DNA from 3 places in the Cellulomonas sp. P2_B4 genome. Region 3 is predicted to be linked to each of the others. Evidence: riboswitches for the same ligand, from Rfam matches in the RefSeq annotation. Region 3 holds a riboswitch; each other region holds the start of a gene.
The links. A riboswitch is a leader RNA that binds a small molecule or an ion and turns the genes downstream of it on or off. The one in region 3 is predicted to bind S-adenosylmethionine.

Region 1: another riboswitch for S-adenosylmethionine. It lies ahead of AC1DZC_RS17015 (methylenetetrahydrofolate reductase); the one in region 3 lies ahead of AC1DZC_RS08690 (aminotransferase class V-fold PLP-dependent enzyme).
Region 2: another riboswitch for S-adenosylmethionine. It lies ahead of AC1DZC_RS18795 (ABC transporter permease); the one in region 3 lies ahead of AC1DZC_RS08690 (aminotransferase class V-fold PLP-dependent enzyme).

The regions. Positions count from the first base shown of each region.
Region 1 is NZ_JBFUDI010000011.1:92,415-99,941, reverse strand. Features, by position in the region: gene AC1DZC_RS17035 (helix-turn-helix domain-containing protein) at 180-413, shown strand; gene AC1DZC_RS17030 ((deoxy)nucleoside triphosphate pyrophosphohydrolase) at 496-927, shown strand; gene AC1DZC_RS17025 (MalY/PatB family protein) at 935-2,071, opposite strand; gene metE (5-methyltetrahydropteroyltriglutamate--homocysteine S-methyltransferase) at 2,137-4,470, opposite strand; gene AC1DZC_RS17015 (methylenetetrahydrofolate reductase) at 4,477-5,514, opposite strand; SAM riboswitch class I at 5,564-5,658, opposite strand; gene AC1DZC_RS17010 (hypothetical protein) at 5,734-5,949, opposite strand; gene AC1DZC_RS17005 (DNA-3-methyladenine glycosylase I) at 6,142-6,741, opposite strand; gene AC1DZC_RS17000 (TetR/AcrR family transcriptional regulator) at 6,738-7,527, opposite strand, start outside.
Region 2 is NZ_JBFUDI010000014.1:76,703-84,229, forward strand. Features, by position in the region: gene AC1DZC_RS18785 (dipeptide ABC transporter ATP-binding protein) at 1-1,253, opposite strand, end outside; gene AC1DZC_RS18790 (ABC transporter permease) at 1,250-2,164, opposite strand; gene AC1DZC_RS18795 (ABC transporter permease) at 2,166-3,164, opposite strand; SAM riboswitch class IV at 3,208-3,315, opposite strand; gene AC1DZC_RS18800 (NADPH-dependent oxidoreductase) at 3,491-4,309, shown strand; gene AC1DZC_RS18805 (rhodanese-like domain-containing protein) at 4,339-4,755, shown strand; gene AC1DZC_RS18810 (M20 family metallopeptidase) at 4,752-6,098, shown strand; gene AC1DZC_RS18815 (GNAT family N-acetyltransferase) at 6,095-7,090, shown strand; gene AC1DZC_RS18820 (LLM class flavin-dependent oxidoreductase) at 7,087-7,527, shown strand, end outside.
Region 3 is NZ_JBFUDI010000004.1:164,169-171,695, forward strand. Features, by position in the region: gene AC1DZC_RS08660 (hypothetical protein) at 1-23, opposite strand, end outside; gene AC1DZC_RS08665 (pyridoxamine 5'-phosphate oxidase family protein) at 143-628, shown strand; gene AC1DZC_RS08670 (DUF1345 domain-containing protein) at 621-1,244, opposite strand; gene AC1DZC_RS08675 (O-succinylhomoserine sulfhydrylase) at 1,288-2,544, opposite strand; gene AC1DZC_RS08680 (rhodanese-like domain-containing protein) at 2,541-2,960, opposite strand; partial or broken gene AC1DZC_RS08685 (DUF1737 domain-containing protein) at 2,987-3,166, opposite strand; SAM riboswitch class I at 3,160-3,261, opposite strand; SAM riboswitch class IV at 3,380-3,494, shown strand; gene AC1DZC_RS08690 (aminotransferase class V-fold PLP-dependent enzyme) at 3,534-4,928, shown strand; gene AC1DZC_RS08695 (YrdB family protein) at 5,199-5,549, shown strand; gene AC1DZC_RS08700 (MaoC/PaaZ C-terminal domain-containing protein) at 5,853-6,719, opposite strand; gene AC1DZC_RS08705 (3-oxoacyl-ACP reductase) at 6,716-7,527, opposite strand, start outside.

The DNA.
Region 1 (7,527 bases), on a different contig from region 3:
AAGGTGCCGATGCGACGTTCATTGTGGGTGGCTAGCGAGATCGGCATGTCGGGGGGGAACCCGTACATGAAGAGTTGGCAGAAGTGGCGTCATGGCTCACTGATTGCCCTCTCTCATCCGGTACGCAGCCAAGAGCGTGACCCGGACGTCCCGGGCGACGCAGCACACCGGAGGACATCATGAGCATGGTGGAGACGAGCAGGACCGTCGGAGTCTCGAACGACGCACTGACGCGCCGCGAGCGGGTCGTCCTGGCCGAGCTGGCCGAAGACGTCACTCTCGAGGAGATCGCCACGCGACTCTTCGTCACGCGCAACACCGTGAAGTCCCAGGTGCGCAGCGTGTACCGCAAGATCGGAGTCTCCACCCGCGCCGAGGCCGTCGCCTGGGCAGTGGCGCACGGCATCCGCTGACTCTCCTGGTGCGCCGGCTCGAGGAACGCGGCCGTCGCACCGAAGCCACACCCCTGACACAGGGGCCTGGCAGACTCACCGCATGACCTCACCCGTACTCGTCGTCGCCGCCGCCATCGTGGACGACCTCGACGACCCGCGTGAGCTGCTGGCCGCGCGACGTGCAGTCCCGGCCCGTCTGGCCGGCCGCTGGGAGTTCCCCGGCGGCAAGGTGGACGCCGGCGAGCAGCCCGAGGACGCCCTGCACCGCGAGATCCGTGAGGAGCTCGGCGCACGGATCGGCCTGGGCGACGAGCTCGTCGGACCCGACGATGGCCTCTGGCGCCTCTCCGACGAGTACGTGATGCGCATCTGGCTGGCCGAGGTGGTCGAGGGGACCCCGGAGCCGCTCGAGGAGCACGACGAGCTCAGGTGGCTGCCGATCAGCCAGTGGCACGACGTCCCGTGGCTGGATGCGGACGTCCGCATCGTCGACGCACTGCAGGAGCACCTCAGCAGGGCTGCGCACCGCTGAGGGCTCCTCAGGCGCGCCGCGTTCCCCCGAGCGTCGTCGTGAGCCTCGCGGCGGCGTCCGTGAGGATGGCCGACGAGGTGGCGAAGTTCAGTCGCACGTGGCCCGCGCCCTCCACGCCGAACGTCGGGCCCGGGTTGACCGCGAGACCGCCGTCGAGCAGCGCGCGCGCCGGGTTGTCCGAGTACCTGCTGAGGTCGAGCCAGGCGAAGTAGGTGGCCACGGGGGGCGTCCAGTCCACCAGCGGCGCCAGGAGCTCCCGCAACAGGCTGCCGTTGCGGTCCAGGCCCACCAGGACCTCGTCGAGGAACGCGCCTCCGTCCGCGTAGGCGGCCGTCTGCGCGACGACGCCCAGGTGCATCACGCCGTCGGCGACGGGGTCGGCCATGCCGTCGAGCTCGTGGGCGTCCGGGCCGGGGACGGCGACCGCGACCCGGAGCGCGGCCAGGTTGAACGCCTTGGACGCGGAGTGCAGGGCGATCGCGTCGGGGATGACCGTGGTCGCCGGGACGAACCGGGCTCCCGGCGTCGGGACGAGGGGGGCGTGGATCTCGTCGGACACCACCCGGACGCCGTGCTTCGCCCCGAGCGCGCCGACCGCGGCCAGCTCGTCGGCCGTGTGCAGGGTCCCGGTCGGGTTGTGCGGGTTGCAGAGCAGGAAGGCGGCCCGACGACCGTGCAGCGCCGCGCGGCCGAACGCGTAGTCCAGGGCGTCGAGGTCGAGCCGACGATCGGCACCCAGGGGTGCGTGCACGATGTGCCGGTTGGCATGCCGCAGGAACGTGGTGAACGGCGGGTAGACCGGCGGGTTGATGACGACGGCCTCGCCCGGGTCGGTAAGCAGCCGCAGGACCTCGACGACGCCGACCATGACGTCCGCGGCCGTGCGGGTCCGCCCGGGGTCGACGTCCCAGTCCCACCGGGTCGAGGCGAACCCCGCCATCGCCTCGGCGAGGCCCCGGCCGGCGGGGTAGCCCGTGTCGCCGCGGAGCATCGCGTCGTGCACCGCGCGGACCACCGGCTCGGCCTGCGGCACGTCCATCTCGGCGACGAACAGCGGGAGCACGTCGGCCGGGTAGTGCCGCCACTTCTCGCTGGTGCGGGTGCGGAGCTGGTCGAGGGTCAGCGTGTCGAAGATCGTCGTCACGTGACCGACCGTAGACGCACGACGGCCCCGTCCACCGGACGGGGCCGTCGTTGCCTGCGCTGGTGTCAGAGCGTCGCCCGCACCGCCCGCGTCGCGGCGAGGATGTGCTCCAGCGACGGGGCGACCTCCTCGTAGCGACGGGTCTTGAGGCCGCAGTCCGGGTTGACCCAGAGCTGGTCCACGGCGATGGCCTTGACGGCCTCGGTGAGCAGCTCCTCGACCTCGCCCTCGCTGGGGACGCGCGGCGAGTGGATGTCGTAGACGCCCGGGCCCACGGCGCGCGGGTAGCCGGCCGCCGCGATGTCCGCGAGGATCTCCATCTTCGAGCGGGCCGCCTCGATGGACGTGACGTCGGCGTCGAGGCCGTCGATCGCGCCCATGATCTGGCCGAACTCGGAGTAGCACAGGTGCGTGTGGATCTGAGTGTCGGCGCGGACGCCCGCGGTCGACAGGCGGAACGAGCGCACCGACCAGTTGAGGTACGCGGCGTGGTCCTCGACACGCAGGGGCAGCAGCTCGCGCAGGGCGGGCTCGTCCACCTGGATCACCGCGATGCCCGCGGCCTCGAGGTCCTGGATCTCGTCGCGCAGCGCGAGGCCGACCTGGTTGGCGGTGTCGCCGAGCGGCTGGTCGTCGCGCACGAACGACCACGCGAGGATCGTCACCGGGCCGGTGAGCATGCCCTTGACCGGCTTGGTGGTCAGCGACTGCGTGTACGCCGTCCAGTCCACCGTGATCGGCTTCGGCCGCGAGACGTCGCCCCACAGGATCGACGGACGCGTGCAGCGCGAGCCGTAGGACTGGACCCAGCCGTTCTGCGTCACGGCGAACCCGTCAAGGTTCTCCGCGAAGTACTGGACCATGTCGTTGCGCTCGGGCTCGCCGTGCACCAGCACGTCGAAGCCGATCTGCTCCTGCAGCTCGACGACGCGACGGATCTCCGCCTTCATCTCGTCGTCGTACTGCGCCTCCGTCAGCTCGCCCTTGCCGAAGGCGGCGCGCGCCTTGCGGATCTCGCCGGTCTGCGGGAACGAGCCGATCGTGGTCGTCGGCAGCGGCGGGAGGTTCAGGCGGGCGGCCTGGGCGACCTTGCGCTCGTCGAACGGGCCACGGTTGAACGCGTCCTCGGTGAGGGCGGCCGCACGCTCGCGGACCGCGGGGACGACGACGCCGGGCGCGGTGCGACGGCTGTTCACGGCGTCGGTGGCCGCGAGCAGCTGCTCGTGGATGGCCTCGCGACCCTCCGTCAGACCCTCGGCCAGCGTGACGACCTCGACGACCTTCTCGTCGGCGAACGCGAGCCAGCTCTTCAGGGTGTCGTCGAGACCCGGCTCGTCGGTCGTGGTGTGCGGGACGTGGAACAGCGACGTCGAGGTGCCGACGGTGACCGCGGCGGCGCCGAGGCCCTCGAGCTGCTCGAGGATCGCCAGCTTGGCGTCCAGGTCCGCGCGCCAGATGTTGTGGCCGTCGATCACGCCGGCGACCAGCGTCTTGGTCTCCAGGCCGGCGACTTTCTCGGTCGGCGCGCTGCCGCGGACCAGGTCGATGCCGATGGCCTCGACGTCGGTGGCGGCGAGCACCGGGAACGCCGCACCCAGGTCGCCGTACGGGGCGGCGACGAGGATCGCCGGGCGGTCGGTGAGGTCCGTGGCCAGGGCACGGTAGGCCTCGATGACAGCGGCGAGCAGCTGCTCGGCCGGCACCTCGATCGAGTCGGAGACCAGCGCGGGCTCCTCGATCTGCACCCAGGTGGCACCCGCGGCGGCGAGGTCCTGCAGGAGTGCCGCGTAGACGGGCAGCAGGTCCTCGAGGCGGTCGATCGGCGCGAAGTCGTCGGGCGCGCCCTCGGTGGACTTGGCCAGCGCGAGGTACGTGACGGGACCGACGATGACCGGACGCGTCAGGACGCCGTCGGCCAGGGCCTCCTTGAACTCCCGCACGGGGCGGTCGCTCGCGTAGCGGAACGTGGTCTCGGGGCCGATCTCGGGGACCAGGTAGTGGTAGTTGGTGTCGAACCACTTGGTCATCTCGAGCGGCAGGTCGTCGCCGCGACCGCGCGCCACGGTCGAGTAGCCGGCCAGGTCGAGCGTGCCGTCGGCGGCCACCAGGTCGGCGAAGCGTGCGGGCACGGCGCCCACGACGGCCGTCGCGTCGAGCACGTGGTCGTAGAACGAGAACGCGCTCGGGATCGCGGGCACGTCGGTCGCCAGGCCGAGCTCAGCCAGACGCGTCCGGGTCCGGCGGCGCAGGTCGGCGGCGACGGCCTCGACCTCGTCGGCGGACGACTTGCCCGCCCAGAAGGACTCGATGGCCTTCTTCAGCTCGCGGCGCGGGCCGATCCGGGGGTAGCCGAGCACGGAGCCGGCGGGGAACTGTGCCGGAAACTGGATCTTGGTCATGGTATTTCAGTCCCTCGAGGGTCGGGCGGTTGCCGTGACCTGCGGCCCGCTGGCCAGGTCGGGAGCTGTCCGAGCTCCGCCGTCGAGGTGTGCACCCTCGAGCAGGTCAAGTACGGCATGGTGCTGGTTGAACGTGTAGAGGTGGACGCCGGGAGCCCCGCCGTCCAGGACGCCGTTGACCAGGTCGACGCTCGCGCGGATGCCCCGGCGGTGGCGGTCGAGCTCGTCGTCGGCGGAGCCGAGCAGGTCGAACAGTCTCTCAGGCACCGGGACCCCGGTGAGCTCCTGCACGCGGTGCAGGCGGGCGGGGTCGGTGGTCGGGATGATGCCCGGGATGATCGGGATGGTGACCCCGGCGTCGCGCGCGTCGGCGACGATCCCGAGGTAGTCGTCGGCGTCGAAGAACACCTGCGTGATGGCGAAGTCGGCACCCGCCTCCTGCTTGGCCAGCAGCGAGGCGACGTCCTGGGCGCGGGTGCCGCCGGTGGCGTGGTTGCCGCGCGGGAAGGCCGCGACCGCGACCGACAGCGGTCGGACGCGCGCGCGCACCGCCTGCGACGGGCTGTCCGCGCAGCGCTGCGCCTCGATCTGGCGCAGCAGCTCCACCAGCTCGCCGGCGGTCTGCAGGCCGTCCGGGTGGGCCACCCAGTCCTGCTGGTCGACGGGCGGGTCGCCGCGCAGCGCCAGGAACGAGCGGACGCCCTCGTCGAGGAACTCCTCGACGATCGTCGTGATCTCCTCGCGGGAGGTGCCGACGCAGGTCAGGTGGGCGATCGGGTTGAGCGTCGTCTCCCGCAGCAGCCGGCGGACCAGCTGCCGGGTGGTGACGCGCGTCTTGCCCGAGGCGCCGTAGGTGACCGAGACGAAGTCCGGGTGCACCGACTCGAGCGCCTGGATGGTCGCCCACAGGCGCGGCGCGGCGTCGGGGTTGCGCGGCGGGAAGAGCTCGAAGGAGATGGTCGGCCGGTCGTTGGCGGCGTGGGGGCGCGCGGCCGGGGCGACGTGCAGCCCGGGCGTGCGCGGTTCCAGCGTCGCGGCGCTCACGGGCACGCCTGCGGGGTGGGGCAACGGTCGTTCGGGGACATCTGGGTTCACTCCATCGTCCCTGGCGGAAGCACCCACACCCTCGCAAGAGGGGGGTTGCTGCGGCGTCGTCGAGCCAGGTCTCTCGGCCGCTCTGGATGGTAGGCGCGATCGTAGACCGCCGACCACATGGTGGGCAACCATGCTCGATGGGTGAGACGAGACTGTCCCGGGGAGCGATCAGACCCCGCGGCGTCCCCCGAGGGTGTTGTCGTCGCGCCCGCGGCGCTGCTGCGGGACGTCGAACCACGAGGTGGGCGAGCCGGCCGGGACGAGCCGCAGCCCGTCCTGCACCGCGGCGAGGATGTCCACGTCCGGTGCCGGGGTTCCCGTCAACGCATCGGCCGCGGCGCGCACGTCGTCGTGCCGCCCGTCGGGTTCGAAGACGTCTGCCACTCTCGGCACGATAGTCGGCTGGTTCTCACCTGCCGAGATGGGTTCGGGAGCGTCACCCGGCAGGAGTATCGATCTCACCCGGCGCCACAGCACGCCCAGGACCCCGTCGTCCAGTGCTTCACCCGGGCGTACCAGTGCGTTCTGCCTGGTCAGGCGTCCATCTCTAGGGGCGCGGGGGGTCCGGAGCCTCGGCTAGGCGCCCTGGGCGCTCGGACACGTGGCCAGGTGGTCGTCCACCACCCCGCAGGCCTGCATGGCGGCGTACGCGGTGGTGGGTCCGACGAACCGGAAACCGAGCGACTTGAGCTCCTTGGCGAGGGCCTTGGACTCGGGGGTGATGGCCGGGACGTCCGTCCACGTGGCGGGACGCGTCCAGCCGGAGCGGTCGGGGGCGTGCGACCACAGGACCGCGTCGAGGGAGCCGCCGTCCGCGTGCAGCGCGCGCAGCGCCCGGCCGTTCGCGATGGTGGCCTCGATCTTGGCGAGGTTGCGCACGATCGACGCGTCGGCCATCAGCCGCGCGACGTCGTCGTCGCCGAACTCGGCCACGACCTCCGGGTCGAAGTCGGCGAACGCCGCCCGGAACGCGGGCCGCTTGCGCAGGACCGTGATCCAGGCGAGCCCGGACTGGAAGCCCTCGAGCGCGAACCGCTCGAAGAGCGCGTTCTCGCCGTGGACCGGCTTGCCCCACTCCTCGTCGTGGTACTTCTCGTAGAGCGGGTTGCCGTCGCCGAAGCAGCGGCCGATGTTCGAGTCCGGCCGAGGCTCGGGAAGTGCGTCGGGGAGCGTCATGCCCCGAGTCTGTCTCCTCCGTCCGACACCGGACCGGCCGGATGCGGAGCCGCTCGGTCGAGCGAGGGCTGGGGTCGGCTCGACGCGACGACGATCAGCCGCTCGATGCCGTCGAGGATCAGCTGCGTGCCGAAGTCGAGGGTGTCCTCGTCGAGCGGGTCCCAGACGAAGCCGCCGGCGTCGACGGCGCGCAGCAGCGCGGGGTGCGAGGCGGGCGTCGCGAGGATGCCGATGAGCGTGCCCAGGTCGGGTGCGTCGCCCTCCGTGGGGCCGACCGCCGCGGTGCGTGCCTGCGCCGACAGCTGCTCGCTGACCCGCAGCTGGTCGAGCGCATGCGTGGAGAGCACGCCGATGGCGCCGACCTTCTGCGACTCGGTCAGCGGGGTGTCCTCGAGCGCCGCGAGCATGCCCTCCATCCAGGAGAGCCGCCCCGGGCCGATGGCGTGCAGGACCGTCGTCGTGCGGGCCAGCCACGGGTGCGCGCGCAGGATCGGCTGCTGGATCGCGAGGATGAGCTCGAGCCGCTCGCGCCAGCCCCCCAGCGAGGCGTCGGTGACGGGAGGCGTGCCCGCGGCGCGGTCGGACATGAGGCTCAGCACCTCGTCCTTGGACGTGACGTAGCGGTAGAGGGACATCGTCGTGAAGCCGAGCGACTCGGCCAGACGCGACATCGAGACGGCGTCCAGGCCCTCGGCGTCGGCCAGCGCGATGCCCGCGTCGGCGATCTGCTCCAGCGACAGGCCCGGGCGCGGACCCGGCCGCCCGACCGCCGGCGCTCGCCACAGC
Region 2 (7,527 bases), on a different contig from region 3:
GGCAGGGCGACGACGTCCAGCAGCTCGGCGGCGCGGGCGGCACGCTCGGCGCGCGAGCCGACGCCGAACGCGCGCAGGGGCTCGGTCACGATCCGCTGGACCGAGAACCGCGGGTCGAGGGACGCGTACGGGTTCTGGTAGACCACCTGCATCCGCCGGCGCAGCAGCCGCAGCGCCGCCCCGCGGGTGTGCGTCACGTCCTCGCCGTCGACGAGCACCGAGCCCGACGTCGGCTCCGCCAGCCGCAGCGCGAGGCGGGCGGTCGTGGACTTCCCGGAGCCGGACTCGCCGACGAGCGCGAGGGTGCGCCCGCGCGGCAGGACGAACGAGACGTCGTCGACGGCACGGAGCGTGCCCCCGCCGGCGGACCGCGGGAGCGGGAACTCCTTGGTCAGGCGCCGCGCCTCGAGCGCCGGCACGGCGGTCGGCGGGACCGGCGCGGCGATGGTGCGGGCACCGCGCAGGCTGGGCGCCGCAGCGAGCAGCGCGCGGGTGTACGGGTCGCTCGGTGCGCCGAGCACCTGGTCGGGCGTGCCCTGCTCGACGACCCTGCCCTGCGACATCACGACGATGCGGTCGGCCCGGTCCGCGGCGACGCCGAGGTCGTGCGTGATGAGCAGGACCCCCGTCCCAGTTCCGGCCGTGAGGTCCTCGATGTGGTCGAGGATCTGCCGCTGGACGGTGACGTCGAGGGCGCTCGTCGGTTCGTCGGCCACCAGGAGGCGCGGCTGGGCGGCCAGCGCGATCGCGATCAGCACGCGCTGTCGCATGCCGCCGGAGAGCTCGTGCGGGTACTGCCGCGCCCGGACCTCCGGCTCGGCCAGGCCCGCCCGGCGCAGTGCTTCGATCGCCTCGATCTCGGCGTTCTTGCGGTCGGCCAGACCGTGGATGCGCAGCACCTCGGCCACCTGGTCGCCGATGCGGGTGACGGGGTTGAGCGACACCGTGGGGTCCTGCGGGACCAGGCCGACCAGGACGCCGCGCACGTTGCGCAGGTCGCGGTGGGAGGCGTGGACCACGTCGTGGCCCAGCAGGTCGATGCTCCCGTGGTCGATCACGGCCGCCGGCGCCAGGAGCCGGACCACCGCGGCGGCGGTGGTCGACTTGCCGGACCCGGACTCGCCGACCACGGCGACGGTCTCGCCCGCGTCGACGTGCAGCGAGACGTCCCGCACGGCGCGGACCGTGCCGCGACGCGTCCGGTACGCGACCGCGAGGTCCGTGACCGTCAGGAGCCGCAAGGAGGAGGTCATGCCACACCCCCGTCGTGCCGGTCGAGGGCACGCGACAGGCGGCCCGCGGCCAGCACGCTGAGCGCGATCGTCAGGCCGGGCAGCGTGGTCAGCCACCAGGACGTGCGCAGGTAGTCGCGACCGCCGGACACCAGCGCACCCCACTCGGGCGCGGGCGGGGGAGCGCCGTACCCGAGGAAGCTGAGTGCGGACACCGCGAGGATCGCCGTGCCGAGCTGCAGGGCGGCGAGCACGACGACGGGGCCCGAGGCGTTGGGGAGCACGTGCTGGAACAGGACCGACCACCAGCGGCTGCCGCCGGCGTGCGCGGCCTCGACGTAGACCGACGAGCGCACACGCAGGACCTCGGAGCGCATGATGCGTGAGACCGTCGCGACGCTGGCCAGGCCGACCGCGATCGCGACCTTGACCGTCCCGAAGCCGAGCGCCGTGATGAGCGCGAGCGAGAGCAGCAGCGCGGGGATGGACAGCAGCACGTCGACGACGCGCATGACGACGTCGTCGAACACGCCACCGACGAAGCCGGCGACCAGACCGACCACGGCCCCGACCAGCAGGCCGACGCCGACGGCCACGAGCGCCGCCTCGAGCGTCAGCTGCGTGCCGTGCACCACCCGCGTGTACAGGTCGCGACCCAGCTGGTCGGTGCCGAACCAGTGCGCCGACGAGGGGGCCTGAAGCTTGTCGGCCGGCACTCCGGTGAGCGGGTCGCCGGGCGCGAGCACCTGCGGCACGAACGCCGCCACGAGCACGAACCCGATCCAGACGAGAGCGAGGAGGAGCCCGGGCCTGCGCAGCAGGTCGCCGACCCAGGCGAACCGCCCGCGCGTCTGCTCGTCGGGCTGATCCAGCGGCGCGTCGGCCGGGAGGTCGGCGGCGGTGGTGGCGAGGTCGTCGAGAAGGTCCGTCACATCACACCCCCGCCGTTGCGGGCTCACGGACCGCGGCCGCGGCGACCGGGGCCGCGGCCTTCGGTGGACGTGAGTGCCGCACGATCCGCGGGTCGAGGAGCGGGTAGAGCAGATCGACCGCGAGGTTGACCAGCACGAACACGGCGGCGGCGAACAGGACGACGCCCATCACGACGGGGATGTCCTGCGCGCTGACGGACGTCGCGGTGAGCCGGCCGATCCCGGCACGGGAGAACACGGTCTCGGTGACGACCGCCCCGGCCAGGAGCTCGCCGATGACCAGTCCGGTCACCGTGAGCGCGGGGAGCGAGGCGTTGCGCAACGCGTGCCGGAAGTGGACGCGCACCGAGCCGGCGCCCTTGGCACGGGCCGTGTCGACGTACGGCTGGCGCAGGCTGTGCTGGAGGCTGCGCGAGAGCATCTGCGCGATCAGCGCCGCCGTGGGCACCGCGAGCGTCACCGCCGGCAGGACGATCGAGGAGAACCCCTTGTTGCCCACCGCGGGGAAGATCGGGTTCTGGAACGAGAACCACTGGACGAGCATCAGACCGAACCAGAACGACGGGATCGCGACCCCGAGCGGGGGCAGGCCGAGCAGCGTGTTGGACAGGCCGCGGCTGCGCACCAGGGTCGCGACGATGGCCAGCCCGCCGCCGACCAGCAGCGCGAGCACGAACGCGGCCGCCGCGATGGCCGCGGTCGGCGGGATCGCCTCGGCGATCAGTCCGGTCACCGGCCGGTGCAGGACCACCGACGTGCCGAGGTCCCCGCGCAGGACGCCCCCGAGCTGCGTCAGGTACTGCACCGGCAGCGGCTGGTCGAGGCCGTACTGGGCGCGCAGCGCGTCGAGCTGCTCGGGCGTGACGTCCGACGACTCGCCGCCGTACATGAGCGAGACCGGGTCGCCCGGCAGCGCGTAGAGCACGACGAACGACACCGTGTAGGCGGCCCAGAGCACGAGGAGCGCCTGCCCGAGGCGGGCGAGCACGTAGCGGTTCATCGCGGGGCCCGGGGGAAGGCGCGCATCGGGGTCCTCGTTCCGTCGTCTGTGCTTGCACGGCGGGAGCCGTGCCGGGTAGTCACCTGGAGCACCCCGTCACGTGAAGGGTTGCTGCCCGACCAACCAGGGCTTTGCGTCGGGACTCGATACCGGCCGCGAAGGTAAGGACGAGGCGCGGGGTCGTCAACGATCCGCCGCTGCGTCTCACGGAATGGACGCACCGCCCGAGGACCGAGATGTGAGACGTCGCCGACGGTTCGTTGACTTCGGCATCCGGGCGGCTCACCCTCCCCGCGAACTCCGACAGCGCGCTCACCAGGGGAACCATGTCCGTCGCCCTCCTCCCGTCCACGCTCGACGCCCGCTACGGCGGCGTCGCACCCGACGACGTCGCCACCTCCGACGTCATCGAGCTGCAGCTCGCGCACCGCTCCGTGCGGCGGTACCTGCCCGACGACGTCTCGGACGCCGAGCTCGCTGCCGTCGTCGCCGCCGCRCAGTCCGCCGCGACCAGCTCGAACCTCCAGCTGTGGAGCGTCGTGGCCGTGCGCGACGACCAGCGCCGGTCGGCCCTGTGCGCGCTCGCGGGCAACCAGGCGCACATCACGCAGGCGCCGCTGCTGCTCGTCTGGCTCGTCGACCTCGGCCGCGCCCACGCCATCGCCGCGGCCCACGACGCGCCGACCGAAGGCGCGGACTACCTCGAGACGGCCGTCGTCGGGTTCGTCGACGCGGCCCTGGCCGCGCAGAACGCGGTGCTCGCCGCGGAGTCGCTGGGCCTGGGGACGGTGTACATCGGCGCGCTGCGCAACCGGCCGGCGGAGGTGGCCGACCTGCTCCACCTGCCGCGCCACGTGTTCGCCGCGTTCGGGCTCGTCGTCGGGCGGCCCGACCTGTCCGAGAACACGCGCGTGAAGCCGCGCCTGCCCCAGTCGGCCGTGCTGCACCACGAGGTGTACGACGACGCGGACCACGCCGACGCGGTCGCCGATTACGAGGAGCGGATCGGCGAGTTCTACGCCCTCGAGGGGCTGTCGCACTCCTGGACGGACCGGCTGCTCGCCCGGCTCTCCGGCCCCGCGGCGCTCAACGGTCGCGACCAGCTGCGCTCGGCGCTCGAGGCGCAGGGCTTCCGGCTCCGATGAGCACAGGCACGACGACGAAGGAGAGCACGATGACCGAGACCACCGCCCGCCCGGGCGCCCCCGCCGAGCACCTCAGCCTCGAGGACGCCGCGGCGCTCGCGCCCGCGGTCACCCCGCAGGAGGCCGCCGAGCGCGTCGCCGAGGGCGCGTTCCTGCTCGACGTCCGCAGCGAGACGGGCCGGTCGCGCACGGGCGCGATCCCCGGCGCCACGGTCGGCGACCGGTACGCGATCGACGACGAGTTCGACCTCGCCGCGGCCACGCACCACGCACCCGTCGTCTCGCTGGACACGCCGATCGTGGTCGTCTGCGGCTCGGTGCGCGGGTCCGGCCCGGTGGCCGCGGAGCTGCGCGCCAAGGGCTTCACCAACGTCGTCCACGTCGACGGCGGCTTCGGTGCCTGGAAGGACGCGGGCCTGCCCGCCGAGGAGCCGACCGCCGGATGAGTACCCCCTCCACCGCGTTCCTCGACGAGCTGCGCGCGCTCACCGAGCGCCGACGCGGGTCGTTCGTCCCGCTGACCTCCCCGTTCGACGGGGCCGACGAGACGTCGCGCGCCCTCGTGCGGGACGCGGCGAGCGCCGGCCAGGGGGACCTCCTCGACGTCGCGCACGCGATCCACTCCCACCCGGAGGAGGCGTTCCGCGAGGTCCGCTCGGTCGCGGCGATCGCGGACCTGCTGCGGGCGCGCGGCGTGCCCGCGACGGTGGGGACGCACGGCCTGTCGACCGCGCTGCGCGCGGGACTGACCAAGGCCGGGCCCGACGACGGCGCGGCTCGCGAGGACGCGGGTCCGACCGTCGCGATCCTGGCCGAGTACGACGCGCTGCCCGGGGTGGGTCACGCGTGCGGGCACCACCTCATCGCGGGCGCCGCGACGGGGGCGTTCCTCGCGCTGGTCCGGGCGGTCGCCGACGGTCTGGACCTGCCGGGTCGGGTGCTCCTGCTCGGCACGCCGGCGGAGGAGGGCAGCTCGGGCAAGGAGATCCTGGCGCGCAACGGGTTCTTCGAGGGCGTCGACGCGGCGATCATGGTGCACCCGTTCGGCTTCGACGTCGTCGACCACCCGTTCCTCGGCCGGCGGCAGCTGCGCGTCACGTACCACGGGGTCGCCGCGCACGCGTCGGCCAGCCCGTTCATGGGCCGCAACGCCCTCGACGCCGTCGCGCTGAACTACCAGGCGGTCGCGATGCTGCGGCAGCACATCCCGCCGAGCGACCGTGTGCACGGCGTGGTGCTCGAGGGCGGGACGCGGCCGAGCGTGGTGCCCGAGCGCGCGACCGTCGAGTACTACGTCCGGTCCGCGAGCCCGACGACCCTCAAGGACCTCTCCGAGCGGCTCGCCGACATCGCGCGGGGCGCCGCGCTGGCCACCGGGACGACCGCCGAGCTGGTCTGGGACGCGGCCCCGTTCACGCTCCCCGTCCGGACCAACGGACCGCTCGCAGAGCGCTGGGCGGTGCACCAGGCCGGTCAGGGGCGGACCGTGCTGGCCGGGGGCGTCGTCCCCGAGATACTCGCGGCCTCGACCGACTTCGGGAACGTGAGCGTCCGGCTCCCCGGCATCCACCCGATGATCGCGGTGAGCGACCCGGAGGTGGCCCTGCACACCCGCGAGTTCGCGGAGGTCGCCGGAGGTCCTCGCGGGGACGCCGCCGCCGTCGACGGTGCCGTCGGGCTCGCGCTCACGGCCCTGGACTATCTGGCCGACCCGGCGCTGCGTGCCGCGGTGCGGCAGGACTTCCAGGACGCCGGCGGCGTCCTGGACGTGGAGGGGTACTTCTCATGATCGAGGTGCGCACGTCGCGGCCGGACGAGCACGCCGCGGTCGCGGAGCTCACCGAGCACGGGTTCGCGACCGGGCCGTTCGGTCCGACCACGGACCCGGCGCGGCTGGCGCTGCTGCGCGACGCTCCCGGGCGCGCGGCGGCCGGCGACCTGCTCGTGGCGGTCGACGGCGACGAGCTGCTGGGCACGATCAGCCTGCTGCGGCCCGGCACCGGGTACACGCGGCAGGCCCACGACGACGAGGCCGAGGTGCGGCTGCTGACCACCACGCCGGCTGCCCGCGGTCGCGGGGTCGGCGCCGCGCTCCTGGCGGAGTCGGTCGCCCGCGCGCGGGCCTGGGGTGTCACCGCGCTGGTACTGGACACCGGCGCCCGCAACGTCGTCGCGCAACGCCTGTACCACCGGCTCGGGTTCGAGCGGGTGGTCGACCGGGAAACGATCGCCGGTCTGGTCGTGTACCGCTACGACGTCGCCCGCACCGGCCTGCGCGTCCGACTGGTCGCGCCGCACGAGTACGACCGCGTCGCGCAGCTGTCGGTCGAGGCGTACGCCCACGACTACGACATCCCCGACGAGTACCGCGCCTCCCTCGCCGACGTCGCCGCCCGGGCTCGCGAGCACGAGGTCTGGGTGGCCGAGGACCTCGCGACCGGCGAGCTGGTCGGGACGGTCGCAACGCCGCGCGCGGGCGAGCACATCTCCGAGCTCGGTCGGGACGGCGAGCTCGACTTCCGGCTGCTCGCGGTCGACCCCGCGGCTCGCCGACGAGGGATCGGGGTGCTGCTCACCGAGCACGTCGTCGCACTCGCCCGGCAGCGGGCCCTCGACCGCGTCGTCATGAACTCCGGGCCGCAGATGCTCGGCGCCCACGCGCTCTACCACCGTCTCGGCTTCGTCCGGCTGACCGAGCGCGAGACCCGTGTCGTCGCCGGCGGCACCCTGCTCGCGTTCGGCCTCGACACAGCACCACTCACGCAAGGAGCACTCTCGTGAAGTTCCAGGTCCTCGACATCGTCCCCCACGGCCCGCACCCGGTCACCGGCGAGCTGCTCGACCCGTCCACCCGCCTCGAGCGCGTCGTCGAGACCGCCGTGCTGGCCGAGGAGCTCGGGATCGACGCGTTCGCGGTGGGGGAGCGCCACGCCGGCGACTTCCTGTCGTCGTCTCCCACCGTGCTGCTCGGCGCGCTGGCCCAGGCGACGGACACGATCCTGCTCAGCACCGGCGTCACCGTGCTCAGCCTGCTCGACCCGGTCCGCGTCGCCGAGGACTACGCGACGATCGACCTGCTCTCGCGCGGGCGGCTCGAGATCGTCATCGGCAAGGGCAACGAGGACAAGCACTTCCCGCTGTTCGGGCTCCAGCTGGAGCACCAGTACGACTACCTCGAGGAGAACTACGAGCTCCTCACCCTGCTGCTCAGCCGAGAG
Region 3 (7,527 bases):
ACGGCGTCGAACTCGTTGTCCATGCCCCGAGCATCGCGCGTAGGGCCACCACCGTTCCAGTGGTGGGTCGTGCGGATCCTGCCTACCGTGGCCGCACCATCCGGTGAGAACACCCCGGGCGGTCCATACGCAGGGAGTGCTCATGACGCACGACGACGACGTCGCGACGGTGGCGAAGCTGATCAAGGCCGCGAGGTTCGCGATGCTCACGACGGTGGACCCGAGCGGGGCGCTGGTCAGCCGCCCGATGGGTGTGCAGGACGTCGACTACGACGGCGACCTGTGGTTCTTCGCCGACGCCGACAGCCACAAGGTGCACGAGATCGAGGCGGGCAGTCCCGCGAACGCCGCGTTCGCGGAGTCGACGTCGTGGGTGTCGGTGTCGGGGACGGCCGACGTGGTGCGGGACCTCGCCAAGATCAAGGAGCTCTGGGGCCCGACGGCCGACGCGTGGTTCCCGGACGGCCCCGAGACCCCCGGGGTGGTGCTCATCGCCCTGCGCGGTCAGACCGCCGAGTACTGGCACGCGCCCGGCGGCAAGCTGACCACGGCGTTCAGCCTGGTGAAGGCCAAGGTCACCGGCGAGCGGTACGACGGCGGCGAGAACGAGACGGTCGAGCTCAGATAGATGCGACGAGGTTCACCAGCAGCGCGATGATGACGGTGCCGAACAGGTAGCTCAGCAGCGCGTGCGCGAGCGCGGTCCGGCGCATCCGCGACGAGCCGAGGTCGGTGTCCGAGATGGCGAAGCTCATGCCGACCGTCAGCGCGACGTAGGCGAAGTCGGTGTACTCGGGCGGCTCCTCCTGGTGGAAGTCGATCCCGCCGGCGCCGTCCGTCAGGTACATGCGGGCGTACCGGAGCGCGAACACCGTGTGGATCGCGGCCCAGGACGCGACCACGCTCGCCAGGACCGCGATCGCGGGCAGCCACGCGTGCAGCGACGAGCTCACCAGCACGTGGACCACGCCGCCGAGCGTGACGAAGGCCGCCGCGATCACGATGACGTGGGAGGCCAGCCGGGTCGGTTCCTCGCGGGTGGCGTGCGCCGCGGTCTCGTCGGGACCCATCGGCGCGCACGCGAGCCAGGTCCAGACGACGAAGACGGCCGCGGCGACGGCCCAGCCGGACAGGAACGCGGCGAACCCGGACGTCCAGGCGACCAGCACGGCGACGACGAGACCGGCCACGACTCCGACGCCGAGCCGCAGGGCCGGGGAGACGACGAGCCGCCGGGTGTCCATGCCGCCAGTGTTCACCGGCCGCACGGACACCCGCGGGACGTCGTCAGCGACCGAGCGTGTCCAGCGCCTGCGTGAGGTCGTCGATCAGGTCGTCCGGGTCCTCGAGGCCGATCGACAGCCGGAGCGTCGCCTCGCCGATCCCCACGGCCGCCCGGCCCTCGGCGCCCAGCTTGCGGTGCGTCGTGGTGGCGGGGTGCGTGATGATCGACTTCGCGTCGCCCAGGTTGTTGGAGATGTCGATGATCCGCAGCGCGTCGACCACGCCGAACGTCGCCTTCTTGGCAACCTCGGACGACGCGCCGTCGGGTACCGCGAGGTTGAAGGTCACGACCGTCCCGCCGCCGCTCTGCTGCTGCAGCGCGAGCGCGTGCTGCGGGTGGGAGGGCAGGTACGGGTAGCGGACCAGCGAGACGCCCGGCTGCTCCTCGAGCCAGGTCGCCAGCCGCAGGGCCGACGCCGTCTGGTGCTTGACCCGGATCGAGAGGGTCTCGAGGCCCTTGAGCAGGACCCACGCGTTGAACGCCGACAGCGACGGGCCGGTGTTCCGGATGAGCGTCTGCACGGGTCCGTGGATGTACTCCTCCGACCCCAGGATCGCGCCACCGAGCACGCGGCCCTGGCCGTCGATGTGCTTGGTCGCCGAGTAGACGATGACGTCGGCGCCGAAGTCGAGCGGCTTCGAGAGGACGGGCGTCGCGAAGACGTTGTCGACGATCACGATCGCGCCCGCGGCGTGCGCGAGCGTCGTGACCGCCGCGATGTCGACCAGGTCCTGCATCGGGTTGGACGGCGTCTCGAAGAACACGACGTCGGCCGGCGTCGAGAGCGCCGCCTCCCACTGCGCGAGGTCGTGCCCGTCGACGTAGTCGGTGGTCACACCCCACTGGGCGAAGACCTCCTCGAAGAGCACGACCGTGGACCCGAACAGGGCCCGGGCCGCGACGACGCGCGAGCCCGACTTGGCGACCGCCGCGATCGCGGTGAACACCGCGGACATCCCGCTGGCGGTGGCGAACGCCGCCTCGGCGCCCTCGAGCAGCCGCAGCCGCTCCTCGAACGTCGAGACCGTCGGGTTGTTGTAGCGCGAGTACAGGAACCGGTCGTACTCGCCCGCGAACGCGGACTCGGCCTGAGCGGCGTCGTCGTAGACGTAGCCCTGCGTCAGGAAGAGCGCCTCGGACATCTCCTGGAACTGCGAGCGCACGAGCCCGCCGCGCACGGCGAGGGTGTCCGGCCGCAGCGTCCCGCGCTCGACCCGCTTCTCGTCCCAGTCGCCGGGACCCGGCACCCGGGGGCTCACCGCTGCCGCCACGGCAGGCCGGCCGCGCGCCAGCCCGAGTGCCCGCGGTGCCCGTCGGCACCCACGTCGCCCTCGAAGCCCTCGAGGACGTTGTACGCCGGACCGAGTCCCGCGGCCGTCGCGGCGTTCGCGGCGTGCACCGAGCGGACGCCCGAGCGGCACAGGAACACGATCGGCCGGCCGTCGCCCGGAGTGAGCCCGAGCTCGCCGAGCTGCTTGAGGAACTGCGGGTTCGGGCGTCCCGACGGGTACGAGACCCACTCGACCAGCGCGGAGCGGCCGCCGATCGACGCGGCGTCGGGGATGCCGACGTAGGCCCACTCAGCGTCGGTGCGCACGTCGACCAGCAGCGCGTCGCCGTCGGACGCCAGGAGGTCCCAGGCCTGCTGGGGGGTCAGGTCGCCGGCGTAGCTCATACGGGCCTCGTCTCGTGGGTCGCGTTGCTCGGAAGGATGACGGCCTGCGCGACGATCACACGCTCGCCGTCGTAGGTCGCGGCCGGGCCGCCGTGCAGCACGTAGCCGTCGGCCAGGGCCTCCGAGACGCGCTCGCAGAAGGCGATGTCGTCGGTGCCGCTGAGCAGCCGGTACCTGAGTCGTTCTGTCACGTGCGCAGCCTCCATCGGTCCTGGCGGTAGCACCCTCGTCCGTGCACTGTCGTGCACGCGGGTTGCTGCGGCGTCGTCGAGCCAGATCTCTCGGCCGCTCTGGATGGTGCCGGTGATGCTAGTGCGGGCGTCGGACGGAATCCAACTGGTGGAATCGAAGTCTTGCGATCCGAGACGAATCCGATCGTGCGTTGACACGTGCGCGGCGGGACGGGGACCCTCTTCTCAGGTCATGAGCGCCAGCGTCAAGCCCCGGCTCGCTGGCCGGCAACCCTCCTCCGCGGTGGGGTGCCCCGGGTGACGACCTGGCCGAGTTCCGTCCGGGGCTCGGCAAGCGCGGGGTCCACCGACGGCGGTGCCCCCTCTGTGTCGGAGGACCATCATGACCACAACTGCCGAGCGCCTCTCGTGTGTGGACGTCGACGCGGTGAGCGAGCTGCTCCCCGTCGTCGGCGGCAACACCACGGTGCCCCTCGTCGACGGCACGCAGCGCGTCTACGCCAACCTCGACTACGCCGCGTCCGCGCCCGCCCTCGAGGCGGTCGCCGCGCGTGTCACCGAGGTCCTGCCGCTGTACGCGTCCGTGCACCGCGGCGCCGGGTATCTGTCGCAGGTGTCCACCGCCCTGTACGAGTCGTCGCGCCAGACGATCGCGCGGTTCGTGGACGCGCGTCCCGACGACGTCGCGATCATCACCCGCAACACCACCGACTCGCTCAACCTCCTGGCCCGGGTCGTCCCGAGCGGGTCCCGGGTGCTGGTGCTGGACATCGAGCACCACGCCAACCTGCTGCCCTGGGTGCACTCCGCGGACGGGCACGGCCACTCGACCACCATCCTGCCGATCGCCCGCACGGTCGCCGAGACGCTGTCCAGGCTTCGCGACGAGCTCGCGCGCCGGCACTACGCGCTCCTGACCGTCACCGGCGCCTCCAACGTCACCGGTGAGTCGCTGCCGCTCGACGAGGTCATCGCCCTCGCGCACGCCGAGGGCACCCGCGTCGCCGTCGACGGCGCCCAGCTGGTGCCGCACCGCGGGTTCTCGCTCGCGGCCTCCGACGCCGACTACATCGCGTTCTCGGGCCACAAGACGTACGCACCGTTCGGGGCCGGCGCCCTGGTCGGACGTCGCGACTGGCTCGACGCAGGTGCGCCGTACCTCGCAGGGGGAGGTGCGGTGCGCGACGTGCGCACGGACCGGACCGTGTGGCAGCCCGCACCTGCCCGGCACGAGGCCGGCTCGCCCAACGTCATCGGCGCCATCGCGCTCGCGGAGGCGTGCGACCAGCTCGCGGCCCTCCCGCCCGGTGCGCTGCACGCCCACGAGGACGCCCTGCGTGCCCGGCTCGTCGCGGGCCTGTCCGCCATCGACGGCGTCGAGATCGCGCGCATCTGGCCCGACTCCGCCCCGCCCGTCGGCGTCCTGACCTTCACCGTGCCGGGCCACAACCCCGGCCTGGTCGCCGCCTACCTGTCGGCCGAGCACGGGATCGGCGTCCGTGACGGCCGCTTCTGCGCCCACCCGCTCCTCGCGCACCTGAACGCCTCCGACGGTGCGATCCGCGCGTCCGTCGGCGTCGGCACGACGAGCGAGGCCGTCGACCGGCTGGTCACCGCCCTGACGCAGTACCTCGCCGACGGTCCCGCGTCCGGCTACGAGATCGTCGACGGCTGCTGGGCGGTCGTCGAGGACACCCGCCCGCTCGTCGCCGTCCACGGCCTGGACCACCTGGCCGCCACGGCCGCGGCCGCCTGCGGCCCGGCCCTGGACGACTGACGCAGGCTCGGCGCCACCGGCGGTAACCGTTCCGGACTCGGCGAACGCGGCACTTCCTGTCGAACGCGGCACCTGCTGCTGCCGCGTTCGCACGGAACTGCCGCGCTCGCGACCACCTCGCTGCGCCCGGCCGCGCGCGAGCGCGGCGCCGAGAGCGACCTCTCGGCGCGAGATCGGCAGTTCCGAGCGCCGATCTCGCGCCGAAGGGTCGATCTCGGCCTGCGCGCAGCGGGGTCGCGGCGGTGGGCCGTTCGTCGGCAGGATGAGCGCGTGACCGATCCCGTGGCGCAGCAGCAGGTCGGGGTGCTCGGCGTGCTGGCGTTCCTCGTCGAGCTGGCGATGATCGCTCTGCTGGCGGTCGCCGGCTGGCGGCTGGGCAGCAGCACGCTCGTGTCCCTGCTCCTGGCAGTCGCGTTCGTCGTGGTGGCCGTCGCGGTGTGGAGCCGCTGGATGGCGCCGCGGTCGGACCACCGACTCGTGGGCAGCCCCCGTGCGGCCGCGGCCACCGGGCTGTTCGTCGCGACGGCGGTCGTCGCGCTGCTGGCCGGCATCTCGCCGCTCGTCGCGATCGCGTTCGCGGTGGTCGGCGGCGCGGTGTTCGTCGCGACCCGCAACGCCTGACCCGCCGCGCGAGCACGAGCGTTGCCGCGGTGTTCGTCGCGACCCGTCACGCCTGACCCGCCGCGCGAGCTCGTGCGGCGCGACCGCAACGCCTGACCCGCCGCGCGAGCTCGTGCGTAGCCGCGGTCGTGCATGGAAAGAGTCGAGTTCGGCCCAGACGCACGACCTCACGCGCAGGTGGGCTTCACCCTGCGGCGGGACCGTCTCTGAACCAGGATGGACCCCAAGGCGAGCGGCCGGCGGGATCCGAGACCCGGCGGCCGTTCGTCGGTCTCCGGGCGGTCAGCAACCGGATCTCGCGGCTCAGCCGAGCGGCGTGACCGAACCCGTCAGGTGCGGCACCTTGGTCCAGGCCGCGAACGAGAATCCGCGGTCCGACGGGGCGATCCGTACGTTCACCGTCGACGGCAGCAGCACCGGCTTGGCGAACTCGACCGACCAGTCGAAGGCGTCGGTCCGCGCCGCGCCCACGGAGGCCAGCGCGCGCGACGCCGTGTACATCCCGTGGGCGATCGCGCGCGGGAACCCGAACGCCCTGGCGGCCAGCGACGAGAGGTGGATCGGGTTGTGGTCGCCCGAAACGGCCGCGTACCGGCGACCGGTGTCCGCGGCGAGCACCCACTGACCGGTGGGCGTCGGGGCGGTCCACCCGCTGCGTTCGTCGGGACCCTCGCCCCGCAGGAACACACCGCGCGCCAGGTACGTGGAGACGCCGCGCCAAGCGACCTCGTCGTCGGCGGAGACCGTCGTGACGAGGTCCACCTGCGTGCCGGTGCGGTGACCGCGCAGGTTCGTCGCCGAGGCCCGGAGCTCGAGCGTGTCCCCCAATGACAGGGCGCGGCTCTGGACCACCCGGTTGGAGAGGTGGACCAGGCCGGCGAGCGGGAGCGGGAAGTCGGCGCGCGCCATGAGGGCCGTCGCGACGGGGAACGCCAGCACGTGCACGAAGCCGGCTGGCAGGGCGTCGCTCGCCGACTCGCCGAGCAGGTGCTGGTACTCGGTCAGGTGGTCCGCGGAGGCGTGGACCGACCGGACGACGTACTCGACGTCGGGCAACGAGGTCGGTGCCCGGTCGAGCCGGCGAGACACGGACAGTCGTCCCGACGACGCCGCGCCGCGCACGTAGAGGCCGCCGAGCCCGGGCACGCCGGGCAGGACGACGACCGTCACTGACCGACCAGGTTCTGCCCGCACACCCGCAGCACGCGACCCACGATCCCACCCGCGGCGGGCGAGGCCAGGAACGCGACCGTCTCGGCCACGTCCACCGGCTGGCCGCCCTGCTGCAGCGAGTTCAGCCGACGGGCCACCTGCCGCGTGATCGCCGGGATGCGCGCGGTCATCTCGGTCTCGATGAAGCCGGGCGCGACCGCGTTCGCGGTGCCGCCGAACGCCTCGAGCAGGGGAGCGGTCGCGCGGACCATGCCGATCACGCCGCCCTTGGACGCCGCGTAGTTGGACTGCCCGCGGTTGCCCGCGATGCCCGAGGTCGACGCGAGCGAGACGATCCGCGGTGCGTCGGTGAAGTCGCCCGAGGTCAGCAGCGCCTCGTTGATCGCCAGCTGCGACGCGATGTTCACCGCCAGCACGGACTCCCACTTGTCGGGGGTCATGTTGGCCAGCAGCTTGTCGCGCGTGATGCCCGCGTTGTGCACGACGATGTCGAGCCGCCCGTGCCGCTGCAGCGCGTGCTCCAGCAGCCGGGCACCGGCGTCCGGCGCCGTCACGTCGAGCTGCAGGGCGGTCCCGCGGACGCGGTTGGCGACGGCGACGAGCTGTTCCCCGGCGGCGGGAACGTCGACGGCCACGACCGTCGCACCGTCGCGGGCGAGCGTGTCGGCGATCGACTCGCCGATGCCGCGCGCGGCGCCGGTGACCACGGCGACGCGGCCCTCGAGCGGGCGGTCCCAGGACGAGGGGAGCGAGCCTGCCGACGAGTCGACGGCGAGCAGCTGCCCGTCCACGAACGCCGACTTCG